DNA from 3 places in the Cronobacter muytjensii ATCC 51329 genome. Region 1 is predicted to be linked to each of the others. Evidence: riboswitches for the same ligand, from Rfam matches in the RefSeq annotation. Region 1 holds a riboswitch; each other region holds the start of a gene.

The links. A riboswitch is a leader RNA that binds a small molecule or an ion and turns the genes downstream of it on or off. The one in region 1 is predicted to bind thiamine pyrophosphate.
Region 2: linked by a shared signal. The riboswitch ahead of thiB (thiamine ABC transporter substrate binding subunit) and the one ahead of thiC (phosphomethylpyrimidine synthase ThiC) in region 1 are both predicted to bind thiamine pyrophosphate.
Region 3: linked by a shared signal. The riboswitch ahead of thiM (hydroxyethylthiazole kinase) and the one ahead of thiC (phosphomethylpyrimidine synthase ThiC) in region 1 are both predicted to bind thiamine pyrophosphate.

What each region holds. Positions count from the first base shown of each region.
Region 1 is NZ_CP012268.1:3,669,581-3,675,107, forward strand. Features, by position in the region: gene hemE (uroporphyrinogen decarboxylase) at 1-1,049, opposite strand, end outside; gene nudC (NAD(+) diphosphatase) at 1,090-1,863, opposite strand; gene AFK63_RS16880 (Rsd/AlgQ family anti-sigma factor) at 1,966-2,469, shown strand; TPP riboswitch at 2,522-2,631, shown strand; gene thiC (phosphomethylpyrimidine synthase ThiC) at 2,752-4,653, shown strand; gene thiE (thiamine phosphate synthase) at 4,650-5,285, shown strand; gene AFK63_RS16895 (HesA/MoeB/ThiF family protein) at 5,278-5,527, shown strand, end outside.
Region 2 is NZ_CP012268.1:3,274,004-3,279,530, forward strand. Features, by position in the region: gene AFK63_RS15060 (sugar efflux transporter) at 3-1,181, opposite strand; gene sgrT (glucose uptake inhibitor SgrT) at 1,301-1,465, opposite strand; gene sgrR (HTH-type transcriptional regulator SgrR) at 1,552-3,216, shown strand; TPP riboswitch at 3,252-3,353, shown strand; gene thiB (thiamine ABC transporter substrate binding subunit) at 3,386-4,369, shown strand; gene thiP (thiamine/thiamine pyrophosphate ABC transporter permease ThiP) at 4,345-5,527, shown strand, end outside.
Region 3 is NZ_CP012268.1:1,133,038-1,138,564, forward strand. Features, by position in the region: gene AFK63_RS21535 (hypothetical protein) at 1-89, opposite strand, end outside; gene AFK63_RS21145 (YadA C-terminal domain-containing protein) at 413-1,084, opposite strand; gene AFK63_RS21150 (hypothetical protein) at 1,093-2,034, opposite strand; TPP riboswitch at 3,288-3,384, shown strand; gene thiM (hydroxyethylthiazole kinase) at 3,418-4,215, shown strand; gene thiD (bifunctional hydroxymethylpyrimidine kinase/phosphomethylpyrimidine kinase) at 4,202-5,002, shown strand; gene fbaB (class I fructose-bisphosphate aldolase) at 5,148-5,527, shown strand, end outside.

The sequences.
Region 1 (5,527 bases):
GCCGATAAGCGGTGAACCGCCTCGACGAAGGCCCCCGCATGTTCCGGAGGCACATCCTGATGAATGCCATGTCCCAGGTTGAACACATGACCTTCACCCTTGCCGAAACCAGCAAGTATAGACGCCACTTCCTCTTCGATGCGGGCGGGCGCCGCGTAAAGCATGGAAGGATCCATGTTGCCCTGCAGCGCGACCTTATGCCCGACGCGACGGCGCGCATCAGCGATATCGGTCGTCCAGTCCAGTCCCAGCGCGTCGCAGCCGGTGTCTGCAATCGCCTCCAGCCACTGACCGCCGCCTTTGGTAAACAGCGTCACCGGCACGCGGCGGCCTTCGTTTTCCCGCAGCAGCCCGTCGACGATTTTATGCATGTAGTAAAGTGAGAACTGCTGATAGTCGCGCCCGGTCAGCACACCGCCCCAGGTATCGAAAATCATCACCGACTGCGCGCCCGCGCGGATTTGGGCGTTCAGGTAGAGCGTGACGCTTTTCGCGAGCTTATCGAGCAGCAAATGCAGGGTTTGCGGCTCGGCGTACATCATCTTCTTGATAACGGTAAACGCTTTGCTGCTACCGCCTTCCACCATGTAGGTAGCGAGCGTCCAGGGGCTGCCGGAGAAGCCAATCAGCGGCACTTCGCCTTTCAGTTCGCGGCGAATGGTGCGTACCGCATTCATCACATAGCCGAGCTCCTGTTCCGGGTCCGGCACCAGCAGCTTTTCGACATCCGCTTTGCCTGTGATCGGCGAGGCAAAGCGTGGGCCTTCGCCCGCTTCAAAATAGAGCCCCAGCCCCATCGCATCCGGGATCGTCAGAATGTCCGAAAAGAGGATCGCAGCATCAAGCGGATAGCGGCGCAGCGGCTGTAGCGTCACTTCGCACGCCAGCTCGGCGTTTTTGCAAAGCGACATAAAATCGCCCGCCTGCGCGCGGGTGGCCTTATATTCCGGCAGATAACGTCCCGCCTGACGCATCATCCACACCGGGGTGACGTCGACAGGCTGGCGTTGCAGGGCGCGCAGGTAACGATCGTTTTTCAGTTCGGTCATTTTTCTTATTCCTCAAGCGACAGGGCGCCATTGTACCACGTCATTCGTAGTCTGCCCGGCAGCGCGCCACGGTATCTTCTATCAGGCGGCGCGCGACGGTGCCCGGCGCTGGCAACAACGGCAACTGGTCGTAGCGATACCAGCCTGCGTCGATGAGTTCTTTAGGATCGATTTTGATTTCGCCGCTGTCGTAGTCCGCAGTAAAGGCGGTCATCAGCGATTGCGGGAACGGCCAGGGCTGGGACGTCACGTAGCGCAGGTTTTTTACACGGATACTGCTCTCTTCCATCACCTCGCGCGCCACCGCCTGCTCAAGCGTTTCGCCCACTTCGACAAACCCGGCCAGCACGGTATAGACGCCATTGCGGTGACGGGTGTGCTGCGCCAGCAGAATCTTATCTTCACGGCGAATCGCCACGATGATGCACGGCGCGATCTGGGGGTAGTAGCGCTCGCGGCAGTGTCCGCAAAGCATCGCCCATTCGGTTTTACTCGGGTGCATCTCATGACCGCAGTAGCCGCAATATTTATGCGAGCGGTAAAACTCGGCGAGTTGCACACCGCGCCCCGCCAGTTGAAACAGCCCGGCGTCCTGATCGATAAGCTGGCGCACCGAGGCCATCTCGTCATCGCGCTTCTGAAGCACCAGCCATACCGGCGCGTCTTCCCAGGTGCCGATTTGCAGCGCCTTTTCGCCCGTAAGACCAAAATCCGCGGCCCGACCGTAAGGTAATTCTGCTTTTGGCAGCCATAATTTCTGTTCATGGCTGACTATCCACCAGCCATGGTCTAAATTTTCTAATGTACGTTCCATAATTGATTGCGCTACCTCTGCTTCACTGGCACGTTATTAACATTGTTTTTACATATTTTGGGTCATTTGCGTTTTTACATCTTATATCTCATGGAGTCGATCATGCTAAACCAGCTAAAAAGTCTGACGGAACGCGTTGGTGGGAGTAATGAGTTAGTTGATCGTTGGCTTGGCGCCCGCAACCATCTGTTAGTCACCTATTACAAAATGGTCGGCATCAAGCCCGGCAAGGAGCCGCTCACCGCGCTGGATGAAAAGGCGCTGGACGATTTTTGTCACTGTCTGGTGGATTATCTCTCCGCCGGTCACTTCAATATCTACGAACGTGTCATCAGCGAAATGGAAGGCACCAGCCCGCTGGTCGCCGCCACGCAGATCTACCCGCAGCTGGAGGCCAACACCCAGCACCTCATGGATTTCTACGACACCCATCTGGAAAGCGCTATCGATCACGATAATTGCCTGGAGTTCCAGGAGGCGCTTTCCGGCATCGGCGAGGCGCTCGCCGCCCGCTTCGCGCTGGAAGACCAGCTCATCCTGCTGGCCTTTGACAACAACCTGAGCGAAAGCGCCAATGATGAAGCCGGTCTTGCCCGTCCGGCTTGAGTTTGCAATGATTCGCGAGTAGTTTAATCACGTCCCCGCACCTGTTGCGGGGTTTATCTTGTCGGAGTGCCCAGTGCGCAAGCACGGGCTGAGACCGTTAATTCGGGATCCGCGGAACCTGATCAGGTTAATACCTGCGAAGGGAACAAGAGTAATTCCATTATGCCCCGCTCAGGGAGCCGTCTGCCGCTCCTGAAGATCGGTAAACGCGGCGCGGGCGCATCGCCATTACTCCTCCGTTGTTCTGACAAGCCACTTCCTGACCGTTAACTGGAATGCGCTATGTCTGTATCAAACAAACCTGGCCGCCGCGAACAGCGCGCCGCCGCACAACACTTTATCGACACGCTGGAAGGCACCGCCTTTCCCAATTCCCACCGTATCTACCTCACTGGCTCACGCGACGATATTCGCGTGCCGATGCGCGAAATCCGCCTGAGCCCGACGCTTGCGGGCGGCACGAAAGAAAACCCGCGCATTGAACCCAACGAGCCGGTGCCGGTTTATGACACCTCCGGCCCGTATGGCGATCCGGCCGTGCGCATCGACGTGCGCGAAGGGCTGGAAAAGCTGCGCAGCCGCTGGATAGACGCACGTAACGACACGGAAACCCTGAACGCGCGCAGCTCCGCCTACACCCGCGAGCGTCTCGCCGACGACGGGCTCGACGACCTGCGCTTTCGCGGCCTGCTGACACCGAAGCGCGCGCAGGCCGGGAAGCGCGTGACGCAGCTGCACTACGCCCGTCAGGGCATCGTGACGCCGGAAATGGAGTTCATCGCCATTCGCGAAAACATGGGGCGCGAGCGCATTCGCGGCGCGGTGCTACGTCAGCAGCATCCGGGCGAAGGCTTCGGCGCGCGTCTGCCAGACAACATCACGCCGGAATTTGTGCGTGATGAAGTGGCCGCCGGGCGCGCCATTATCCCCGCCAATATCAACCACCCCGAATCGGAGCCGATGATCATTGGGCGCAACTTTCTGGTGAAGGTGAACGCCAATATCGGCAACTCGGCGGTGACGTCATCGATTGAAGAAGAAGTGGAAAAGCTGGTCTGGGCCACCCGCTGGGGCGCCGATACGGTCATGGACCTCTCTACCGGACGCTATATTCACGAAACCCGCGAATGGATCCTGCGCAACAGCCCGGTGCCGATCGGCACGGTGCCGATCTACCAGGCGCTGGAGAAGGCCAATGGGATCGCCGAAGATCTCAGCTGGGAGATGTTTCGCGACACGCTGCTGGAGCAGGCCGAACAGGGCGTGGATTACTTCACCATCCACGCAGGCGTGCTGCTGCGCTACGTGCCGATGACCGCAAAACGCCTGACGGGCATCGTCTCGCGCGGCGGCTCTATCATGGCTAAATGGTGCCTTTCGCATCATAAAGAGAACTTCCTCTATGAACATTTCCGTGAAATCTGCGAAATCTGCGCCGCATATGATGTCTCGCTCTCGCTCGGCGACGGTTTGCGCCCAGGCTCCATCCAGGACGCCAACGACGAGGCGCAGTTCGCGGAACTGCGCACGCTTGGCGAGCTGACGAAAATCGCCTGGGAATATGACGTACAGGTGATGATTGAAGGCCCAGGCCACGTACCGATGCAGATGATCCGCCGCAACATGACCGAAGAGCTGGAGCACTGCCATGAAGCGCCCTTTTACACGCTCGGGCCGCTCACCACCGACATCGCGCCGGGCTACGATCACTTCACGTCTGGCATTGGCGCGGCGATGATTGGCTGGTTCGGCTGCGCCATGCTCTGTTATGTGACGCCCAAAGAGCATCTTGGTCTGCCCAATAAAGAGGATGTGAAGCAGGGGCTTATCACCTACAAAATCGCCGCCCACGCCGCCGATCTTGCCAAAGGGCATCCGGGCGCGCAGATCCGCGACAACGCGATGTCCAAAGCACGCTTCGAATTCCGCTGGGAAGATCAGTTCAATCTGGCGCTCGATCCGTTCACCGCCCGCGCCTACCACGACGAAACACTGCCGCAGGAATCCGGCAAAGTGGCGCACTTCTGCTCCATGTGCGGTCCGAAATTCTGTTCGATGAAAATCACCCAGGAGGTGCGCGATTACGCCGCGAAACAGGCCATCGACGCCGGTATGGCGGATATGTCCAGCAGCTTTCGCGCCCGCGGCGGCGACATCTATCTGCGTCAGGAGGAGGTGGAATGATGGCGCCGCTTTTCGCCCCCGTACCGCGCCGCCTGGGGCTTTACCCGGTGGTAGACAGCGTTGAGTGGATAGCGCGTCTGCTGGAGGCGGGCGTGCGCACGCTACAGCTGCGTATCAAGGATAAAACCGATGCCGACGTCGAAGCGGATGTCCGGGCCGCCATTGCGCTGGGGGAACGCTATCACGCGCGGCTGTTTATTAACGATTACTGGCGACTGGCCATTAAACATCAGGCGTACGGCGTCCATCTTGGCCAGGAAGATCTGGAAACCGCCGATCTCAACGCCATCCGCGCCGCCGGACTGCGGCTTGGCGTTTCTACTCACGACGATATGGAAATCGACGTGGCGCTGGCGGCGCACCCGTCTTATATCGCGCTCGGCCACGTTTTTCCCACCCAGACCAAACAGATGCCTTCTGCCCCGCAGGGGCTGGCGCAGCTGGCCGCGCATGTGAAACGGCTCGGTGACTACCCGACCGTGGCCATCGGCGGCATCAGTCTTGCGCGCGCCCCTGGGGTACTGGAAACCGGCGTCGGCAGCATCGCGGTGGTAAGCGCCATTACGCAGGCGGCGGACTGGCGCGCCGCGACGCAACAGTTGCTCGAACTCGCGGGGGTGGGCGATGAATGACGCGGATTTTATGCGCTACAGCCGCCAGCTGCTGCTGGAAGATATCGCGATTGACGGCCAGCAAAAGCTGCTGGAAAGCCGCGTGCTGATCGTCGGTCTCGGTGGGCTGGGCTCGCCAGCCGCGCTTTATCTCGCAGGCGCGGGCGTCGGCACGCTCTGGCTCGCGGATGACGACGCGGTGCACCTTAGCAATCTTCAGCGCCAGATCCTGTTTGGCGTCGGGGATATCGAACAGCCGAAAT
Region 2 (5,527 bases), 400 kb from region 1:
CTTTAAACGTCTTTCACCCGGCTCGTCAGCCACAGCGCTAACACTGACACCCCGGCAATCACATAATAGACAGCATAATGCCCGAAGGTCTCCACCAGCGCTCCCTGCACAACGCCTGCGAGGATAACGCCGGTCGAAATGCTGTTGGTAAATAGCGTGGTCGCCGAGCCCGCTCGCCCCGGCATAAGATCCTGAAACCAGATCATGCCGATCCCGGCGACAATCCCGATAAACACCGCGTTAAACAGCTGTAACCCCAGTAGCGCCTCGCGGCTGTGAAAGAGATTCAGCCCCGCGTAGAACACCACGCCCGCCCCCACCGCCAGCAGCATCATCGGTTTTTTACCGAATCGCTTCACGTAAAAACCGGCCAGCAGCATCGCCGGGATCTCAAGCCCCGCCGCAGTGCCCATCAGCACGCCCGCGAGGCTTTCCGGCAGCGCTAAATCCTGGCTCACCCACAGCGGCATATCGATGATATACATCGTGTTGCAGGCCCACATCAGCACAGAAGCGATAAACAGCATCCGCACGTTTTTATCTTTCCAGCCGCTCACCTGCGTCAGCGCCACATCGGCGGGTTGCTCAATACGCGCTACCGACGGCAATGCGAAGAAGATAATCGTCAGGCTCAGGATGAAGATTCCGGCGGCAATCAAAAACATGGTGGTAAAGCCGAAACTCAGCGCCAGCATGAACGACAGCGGCGGCCCGATAACCCAGGCGAGCGACAGCTGGGCGCGCATCACCGAGCTGAACATCACCGCCTCGCGGGCCGAGTTATCGGCATATTCACGCGCGAGAGCAAACAGCTGCGGCATGGCGGTATTCGCGAGCGACGCCAGCAGCACGCCTGCGGTAATCAGCGTCAGGTAGTGGCGGTTAAAGGCGAACAGCACGCAGTTTGCAACGGCCATTACACAGCAAAAGAGGATAAGTTTACGTCGGTCGCCCCGGCTGTCGGAGCGCTTCGCCAGTAACAGGCTTACCGCAATCCCGGCGATGGCGTTAACGGTGTAAAACAGCCCCACCCAGAACGGCGGCGCGCCGACTTCACGGCTCAGAAACAGGCTCAGCGTCGGCGCCTGTAGCGCCCCCGCCACGCCCATCATAAAAGCGACAATCATAAAGGCGAGATAGACCAGATTGAGACGTCTTGCAGGCGTGAGGAACCACAACATCGGGCGCATCCTTTCGTTTAAGGCGGGCGGAAAAGTGTTCATCATAGACGAAAAAAGCCAGCAGTAGCACACTGCTGGCGGGTGAAAAGCACCAATACTCAGTTACACGTGATGTCTGCTTAACGGCGCTTAAACGTCACCGGGAAAGTCGTCTCCCACTGCATCACATCATTCAGCATCCGTTGCGGCGTCTGACAACTCAGGCGGGCCAGCCATGAGCCAGAAAGACGTTTTGTTGCACTGAAATACCGTTGGTAAAACCTGCCCGTTGCTGACGTTTTCATAAGCACCTCCGCTTTCATCGAAGAGAAGTATTGCCGTAATATAGGGAATATTAAATTGATGAGTTTCCCGCAGGAGTTCCCCTTTTATGCCTTCAGGTCGTCTGCAACAGCAATTCATCCGCCTGTGGCAATGCTGCGACGGCAAGCCCCAGGAAACCACGCTCAATGAACTGGCGGATCTGCTGAACTGTTCGCGTCGCCATATGCGGACGTTGCTGAACGCGATGCAGGCGCGCGGCTGGCTGACCTGGGACGCCGAAGCCGGGCGCGGCAAGCGTTCGCGGCTGCGTTTTCTCTATACCGGGCTCGCGCTTCAGCAGCAGCGGGCGGAAGATCTGCTGGAGCAGGACCGGATCGATCAGCTGGTGCAGATCGTTGGCGACAAATCCGCCGTGCGTCAGATGCTGCTCTCGCATCTTGGCCGTAGCTTCCGTCAGGGGCGTCATATCCTGCGCGTGCTCTACTACCGCCCGCTGCAAAACCTGCTGCCCGGCAGCGCGCTGCGCCGCTCAGAGACCCATATCGCCCGGCAAATCTTTAGCGGGCTGACGCGCATAAACGAGGAAAACGGGGAACTGGAAGCGGATATTGCTCATCACTGGCAGCGTATTTCCCCTTTTCACTGGCGTTTTTTTCTGCGCCCCGGCATTCATTTTCATCATGGCCGCGAACTCGACATGCTCGATGTCATCAGCTCGCTGCAACGCATCTGCGCCCTGCCGCTTTACGCGCATCTCCGTCAGATAGTCTCCCCTACCGCCTGGACGCTTGATATTCACCTGAGCGAGCCGGATGACTGGCTGCCGTGGCTACTCGGCAGCGTACCGGCGATGATCCTTCCACGCGAATGGCCGGATCTGCCGAAATTCGCCAGTCAGCCGGTCGGTACCGGCCCCTACGCGGTGGTACGCAATAATAGTACGCAGCTGAAAATCCACGCCTTCGACGACTATTTCGGCTACCGGGCGCTTATTGACGAAGTGAATTTTTGGGTACTGCCTGAAATCGGCGAAGAGTTAAGCTGCGCCGTTCAGCTTGAGGGTCCGACGCGTGAGCCGGAAGAAAAAGCCGTCGAAAGCCGTCTCGAAGAGGGCTGCTACTACCTGCTGTTTGATTCCCGCTCGCGCGTCGGCGCGATGCCGCAGGTACGGCGCTGGGTAAGCCATCTGTTCACGCCCGCGCGCCTGCTGCATCGCGCCGCGCCGCAATATCAGCGCATCTGGTTCCCGGCCTACGGCCTGCTGCCGCGCTGGCACCACGCGCCGCAAATTCTGGAGGCGCAAAAGCCCGCCGGGCTGGAGCGCCTGACGCTCACGTTTTATGGCGATCACATCGAGAACCGGATAATCGGCGCGCTGCTGCGCGATATTCTGGCGCAGGAACAGGTTGAGCTGGAGCTGCGTGAAGTGAGCTACGAGGAGTGGTATCAGGGAGAGATAACCAGCGATCTGTGGCTGAACAGCGCCAATTTCACGCTGCCGCTTGATTTCTCGCTGTTCGCGCAGCTGTGCGAAGTGCCGCTTATCCAGCGCTGTATCCCGCTCGACTGGCAGGGCGACGCGCAGCGCTGGCGCACCGGCGCGCTTAACCTGCCGCAGTGGTGCCAGACAATGCTGGAGCGGCAAGACATATTACCGCTTATCCACCACTGGCTGATGTTACAGGGCCAGCGCAGCATGCGCGGCGTACGGATGAATACGCTCGGCTGGTTTGATTTTAAATCCGCCTGGTTTGCGCCGCCCGAGCCGTAACCCTTTCGCAACATTACGCAAATCATTACAATGGGCCGTTCTCAACGGGGTGCCGCCGGAAAACCGACGCGCTGAGATAATACCCGTCGAACCTGATCCGGATAACGCCGGCGAAGGGATTTGAGGCTACTGCTCAAAATCCTTTGCCCCCATTTGATAAAGGTGCAAAGTGTTAAAAAAACTGCTTCCGCTGCTGGCGCTGGTCGCCGTCCCGGTTTTCGCCAAACCCGTACTGACCGTCTACACCTACGATTCCTTCTCCTCCGAATGGGGTCCTGGCCCGAAAATCAAAACCGCTTTTGAAGCCGAGTGCGGCTGTGAGCTGAAATACGTGGCGCTGGAAGATGGCGTGTCGCTGCTCAACCGCCTGCGTATGGAAGGCAAGAACAGCAAAGCTGATGTGGTGCTGGGGCTCGACAACAACCTGCTCCAGGCTGCCACCGCGACCGGGCTGTTTGCGAAAAGCGGCGTTCCGGCCGGTGACGTCAACATCCCGGGCGGCTGGAACAACGACACCTTCGTGCCGTTCGACTACGGCTGGTTCGCCTTTGTCTATGACAAAAACAAGCTGAAAAACCCGCCGAAAAGCCTGAAAGAGCTGGTGGAAAGCGATCAGAAATGGCGCGTTATTTATGAAGATCCGCGTACCAGCACGCCGGGGCTTGGCCTGCTGCTCTGGATGCAGAAAGTCTACGGCGACAAAGCGCCGGACGCCTGGCAAAAACTCGCCGCGAAAACCGTCACCGTCACGAAGGGCTGGAGCGAAGCCTATGGCCTGTTTCTGAAAGGCGAAGGCGATCTGGTACTGAGCTACACCACCTCGCCGGCTTATCACATCATTGAAGAGAAAAAAGATAACTACGCCGCCGCGAACTTCAGCGAAGGCCACTATTTGCAGGTGGAAGTCGCCGGGCGCACCGCCGCCAGCAAACAGCCGGAACTGGCGGAAAAATTCCTTAAATTTATGGTTTCACCGGGTTTCCAGAACGCGATCCCGACCGGCAACTGGATGTATCCGGTCGCGGCTGTCACGCTGCCGGAGGGCTTCAACGCGCTGACGAAACCGCACACCTCGCTGCAATTTACCTCTGAGGACGTGGCCGCGCAGCGCGCCCAATGGACGAGCGAATGGCAACGCGCCGTGAGCCGCTAACACCGGGCTGGCTCTGGCCCGGCCTCATCGCCGCCCTGCTGATGGCGGCGGTGGCGCTGGCGGCCTTCACGGCGCTCTGGACGCACGCGCCGCACACCGATGCCCGCGCCCTGCTGAACGACAGCTATCTGTGGCATGTGGTGCGCTTCTCCTTCTGGCAGGCGTTTCTCTCGGCCCTGATCTCCGTCGTGCCTGCCATTCCTCTTGCCCGCGCCCTCTATCGCCGCCGCTTTCCGGGGCGGCGAACCCTGCTGCGCCTGTGCGCCATGACGCTGATCCTGCCCGTGCTGGTGGCGATCTTCGGCCTGCTCAGCGTCTACGGGCGCAGCGGCTGGCTGGCCGCGCTCTGCGCGGCGCTTGGCATCGAATGGTCTTTTTCGCCCTACGGCCTGCAGGGCATTCTGCTGGCGCACCTCTTTTTTAATATGCCGATGGCGACCCGCCTGCTGTACCAGACCCTGACGCAGATCCCCGGCGAACAGCGCCAGCTGGCCGCCCAGCTTGGCATGCGCGGCTGGGATTTTTTCCGGCTGGTGGAGTGGCCCTGGCTGCGCCGCCAGATCCCGCCGGTGGCGGCGCTGATTTTTATGCTCTGCTTCGCAAGCTTCGCCACGGTACTGGCGCTCGGCGGCGGGCCGCAGGCCACTACCATTGAGCTCGCCATCTACCAGGCATTGAGTTACGACTATGACCCGGGACGCGCGGCGCTGCTCGCGATTCTCCAGATGGGCTGCTGCCTGTCGCTGATCCTGCTGAGCCAGCGTCTTAGTAAAGCGATCCCGGTGGGCGCGACGCTGGTGCGCGGCTGGCGCAACCCGGAAGATTCGTGGCGCAGCAAACTGACCGACGCGCTATTAATTACCGCCGCGCTGCTGCTGTTGCTGCCGCCGCTGCTGGCGGTGCTGGTGGATGGCTTACGCGGCGACATGGGGCACGCGCTGGCCGACCCGGCGCTGTGGCGCGCGCTCTGGACATCGCTGCGCATCGCGCTTTGCGCGGGCCTGCTGTGCGTCATCCTGACCATGATGCTGCTCTGGAGCACCCGCGAGCTTTACCTGCGACACCGCCGTCTCGCCGGGCAGAGCCTGGAGCTTTGCGGCGTGCTGATCCTCGCCATGCCGGGCATCGTGCTGGCGACCGGTTTTTTCCTGCTGCTGA
Region 3 (5,527 bases), 1.8 Mb from region 1:
CCCTGTGCTTCACATTTAGCCATACGATCAGCAGCAGAAGAACAGCCAGCCAGAGTTACAATTATCGCAAGCAAGGTTAACTTTTTCATTTGAACACCTCAACTATCACTATTAATATTATCATTTCAACTATTAATATGACCAGATTCAAAGTTACATTTAAGCTAGTCATTCATACAGTTTGAATTATCGTATGAAATATAAGAATCATACATGGTGCCTATCCAAAAACCAGTAAGCACTAATGCAAGCGAAACGAGAGCAGAAAGAAGGATGTTTTTAATCATGTTTGCTTTCATCAAAAGAATATAGAAAAGAAGCCGGTCCAACGCTATGTAACTGACAAATCCACACCAAGAGTGCCAGACAGACTTCTTATCTATACGCCCCATTATTGAGGCGTAAGATTTGATTACCAACCGAAGGAAACACCCGCGCCTACAGTAGCACCGCCATAAGATCCAGCACCTACAGAAGCTTTAGTTACTACATGCTCAGAGACCCGAGCAGAGAAACCAACAGCTACAGCACCTTCTGCATCATTGCTGCCAACACCAACCCCTACAGAGTAGTTTTGAGAGTCGGTTACTTGTGGGATGTTAGACATTGCAGCTACAGAAGCAATCCCCACAGCAGCGCGTTTACGGTTAGACTCAACATCGCTTTTCAGACTACGGAAAGCGTTATTACTCTCACTCTCCAGCGCCGTGATCCGTGATTCATGATTAGCCAGTGTGTTAGCGTGAGACTGAACAGCAGCGCTATTAGCTTCACTACGAGCTTTAACATTAGCTACAGCAGATTTATTAGCAGCGGCTGCAGTTTGAGCGTCTACGGCTTGTTGTTGAGCGTATACGCTATTTGAGTAAGCGTTATTTGAGGTAGTTTTAGTAGTCGCTATTTTAGATGGTTTTGCAGAGATAACAATCTCTTGTTTGTTAGTGGTTGCAATACCATTTTTAGCATTATCTTCAATGACATCAGTAGAAGTAATAGCTTTGGTATTATCAACCTGAACGATATTCAGTTTTGGTTGTTCAACCTTCGGATAGATTGTTTCACTAGTAGTTGTAGCTTTGACCAATGTAGTGTTTACAACCGGAGTATCAATATGATCTGGTTTGTTAACTGTGTAATGGTTTCCTTAGTCGTTGGCTCACTTTTCACTAAAGGAGCCGAAACATCTGGAGTATCAACACGGGCAGGTTTGTTCGTGGTCACAATAGTTTCACTGGTAGTTTCAGCTTTAACCAGTTGAGCCGGAGCAGCTACCGGAGTAATAACATGTGTCGGTTTATTAACATTGGTTATTACTTCATTATTAGTATATGGCGTAACAGGGTTGATAGTGTCTGTAATCACTTTATCAGTTACATAGCTCTGTTTTACCGGTATGACTTCAACTTGTAATTTAGTTGGCGTGGCTACAGGTTGTTTAGCTGGAGTGAGGTTAACCATTTGCATTACTGGTGCTTGTTGCTGTTTAACCGGAGCGCCATAGATAGCCAGTGGTGCAGGAGCTACAACTTTAAGCGGTACAGGCATTTTGTCAGGAGTAGCTTGCGGCAGTGGCTGAGGGATAGCCATATGAGCCGGAGGAACAGGCATCTTAGACGGTGTGCCGTAGATAGCCAGCGGAGCCGGAGCTTTGTTATAGGCAGGAATTTTAGACGGTACAGGGATGCCATTCGGATCGTGTTTAACAATGGCAGGCATCGGTTGTTTGCCCGGAATAGCATCAGGTGCAGCAGTCGGAACTTTATGCGGAGCCAATACAGGATACAACACCCCATGAGCATGACCAGCCGGAGCGTAAACAGAATCAGGAGCGTTATCAGCCTGATTCATGGCGCTGTTAAAACGGCTGATATGATTCAGTTGCGCGTTAAGCTGTGAAGCATTAGCGCTTACAGTTTCGTAGCCGTATTGAGTTTGAGCGGCATTAACAGATGAAGCCGCGATAGCGCCAAGTACAGCAACAGCAACTACAGTTTTCACATTTGAAGTTTTCATTTTAACCATCACCATTAACATTATTGATTTATTGAAAGCGGTTTCGCTTGCAAGCGCCTTAAACAGGCTTTGTCTCTATTAAAGAAACGCACTTAATTTATGAAGCGAACTATCCCGTATGGAAACGATTACAATTTTGACGTAGATCACAAAAAGTATTGGTTGATGAATATTTCGTTGTATTAAAAACGAGAAGTATTGAAAAGATATTTCGAATGAAAGACAAAGCTGGATTAACGATGGTGATTTCTATTCTCAATATACTTGGTTTACTAGTACGTTATTAAAATACCTTATAAAAACGATATGCGTTTATAGCAGATAAATACATATTGGTAGTGTGATCGTCCATATGCACAGAGGTAAGATGTAGAGTTGTTAGCGCTCTGGCTTTAAAAAACCACAGTATGAGAGTGACGATAAGAGGAAGAACATTAAAAGAGAACCGATAAGGAAGGCCAAAGAAAGGTTAATAATTTTCATATACTACTTTCTTTCCCTCTTCTTCTACTAGCGGTCTGTTGTTCTTAGAGTGAAGCTTGTAGGAAACTGTAAGTTTCTTAGGTATAGGAAATGTTTTAGGGAAATACTGCTCTAATATTTAAATTTAACGTTATTGTAATGATTATATCGGTATTAAAATTGATGTTTTATAGCCTTAGCTATGTATAGCATCGCTTAACACAGCAGTTATACGGGGAGCGTTGCGCCCCTCCAGGCTCCCGCGAAAGCTAACTAAACCCCCGTCAGGGGGTTGGCTTGCTCTTCCTGAGCTAAGGCTATAGTAAATTAATTACTTCCCAATTTAATATTGGAGATTGAAGCAATGACACCCAATAAATATATATTATTAACCTGGCACGTAAAAAGAACGCAGCTAAAGCATTAGTTAAGTCTGGAACATCAAGAATATCAACATAAGTTTCTGGCAAATCTGAAAACCTTGCTTATACGGTTATGTTGTGACGTTTTTGGTCTTTAGTATTTTCTCCCTTTTACTGGCGTTGTTTGTCTTTTGCTCCTGTCTTGCGTGAAGAAGGCAATGCCGGACAGGGCCAGTAATTGGAAGCTTGCGACAATGACCACTTTCCTACGCTTTGTACACCCTAAGCGGAATACAAGCGGATGAACTCATTAAAGCGCTTGATTACGTGATGCAGCTATTTCGAGTGTGATAACTGCTGTGATAAATCGAAAAATCTTGCACCCTGCCTACGGCCCCGGTTACACTAAGAACTTACAACTTGTTTGTGTGTAACTCATTGTTTTGTAATTGATTTGACTCGGGGTGCCCTTCTGCGTGAAGGCTGAGAAATACCCGTATTACCTGATCTGGATAATGCCAGCGTAGGGAAGTCAGATGCCTGTCCGGTATCCCGTCTTCGCGCCTGGCAGGAGAGAATCATGTCTTCTGACCTGCTTTGCGGCACCCATGCCGCGCCTGTTGTCACTCAACTTTGCCGTCACGCTCCGCTGGTTCATTGCATCACTAATGATGTGGTGCAAAATTTCACGGCTAATGTCCTGCTCGCACTGGGCGCCTCGCCCGCAATGGTTGTGGATGCCGACGAAGCCGCGCAGTTCGCGGCCATCGCCGATGCCCTGCTGATTAATTTAGGTACGCTCACGCGCCCGCAGCAGCAGGGAATGCGCGCGGCTATCGACAGCGCCCGTGCGGCGGGAACGCCCTGGACGCTCGACCCGGTCGCGGTCGGCGCGCTGACGCTTCGCACGGACTTCGCGCATGAGATTCTGGCGCAAAGGCCCGCGGCTATCCGCGCGAACGCATCGGAAATCCTCGCGCTGGCCGGTGTGAGCCGTGGCGGACGCGGCGTTGATGCCACCGAGAGCGCGCATCACGCCCGTGAAGCCGCGGCTGTGCTGGCTCGTCGCAGCGGCGCCGTCGTCGCGGTGACCGGCGAGGTCGATTACATCACCGACGGCGAGCGTATGCTGGCGGTCAACGGCGGCACCACGATGCTGACGCGCGTGGTCGGCACCGGCTGCGCGCTCTCGGCGGTAGTGGCCGCCTGCTGTGCGCTGCCGGGCGATCGTCTTGAGAATGTCGCGACGGCCTGCTGGCTGATGAAGCGCGCGGGCGAACAGGCGCTTGCTGTCGCGAAGGGGCCGGGCAGTTTCGCGTCCGCATTGCTCGACAGCCTGCATGCGCAGGCGTTCGGAGGTCACCATGCAACGCATTAACGCGCTGACTATCGCTGGCACCGACCCGAGCGGCGGGGCGGGTATCCAGGCGGATCTGAAAACCTTTTCGGCACTGGGCGCTTATGGCACCTCGGTCATCACCGCGCTGGTGGCGCAGAACACGCGCGGCGTGCAGTCCGTGTACCGCATTGAGCCGTCGTTTGTCGCCGCCCAGCTCGATTCGGTGCTAAGCGACGTGCGTATCGACACCACTAAAATCGGCATGCTGGCCGAAACGGACGTGGTTGAGGCCGTGGCGGAGCGGCTCTCGCGCTACCGGGTGCGCAATATCGTGCTGGATACCGTGATGCTTGCGAAAAGCGGCGATCCGCTGCTGAGCCCGTCGGCGGTGCGTACGCTGCGTGAACGGCTGCTGCCGCAGGTGGCGATTATCACGCCAAATCTGCCGGAGGCGGCGGCGCTGCTTGATACCGCCCACGCCCGCAGCGAGGCGGAGATGCGCCAGCAGGGCGAGGCGTTACTGGCGCTCGGCTGCGGCGCGGTGCTGATGAAAGGCGGCCATCTCAATGATGCCGAAAGCCCGGACTGGCTCTTTACCCGCGACGGCGCCACGCGCTTTACTGCGCCGCGCGTGGCGACGAAAAACACGCACGGCACCGGCTGTACGCTCTCCAGCGCGCTGGCGGCGCTGTACCCACGCCACTATGACTGGGTCCAAACCGTGACGGCGGCGAAAGCGTGGCTGACAAAAGCGCTGCAACAGGCGGATAGTCTGGAAGTAGGGGAGGGGATCGGGCCTGTCCATCATTTTCATGCATGGTGGTGAACCGTGCCAGCAGAATAAACTGAAAATGCGCTCAGGTCTGGCAATCTGTGCTATTCAGTACCAGGCTTAGACTGCCCGGTTAGCGGGTGGGTAAGGATCTTTTCGTCCGGCGGGCGTCGTCCGCCGACAATTACGGGAGCGTATGATGACTGATATTGCGCAGTTGCTCGGCAACGATGCCGATAGCCTGTTACAGCACCGCTGTACGACCATTTCCTCCGACCAGCTTTATCTGCCAGGGCCGGATTATGTCGATCGCGTAATGATCGATAACAACCGGCCTCCGGCGGTGTTGCGAAATATGCAGACTCTCTATAACACCGGGCGCCTCGCGGGCACCGGCTATCTTTCTATTTTGCCGGTGGATCAGGGCGTCGAGCATTCGGCGGGCGCGTCGTTCGCAGCTAACCCGATGTATTTCGACCCGAAAAACATCGTCGAGCTGGCCATTGAAGCGGGCTGCAACTGCGTGGCCTCAACCTATGGCGTGCTGGCGTCGGTGTCGCGTCGCTACGCGCACCGTAT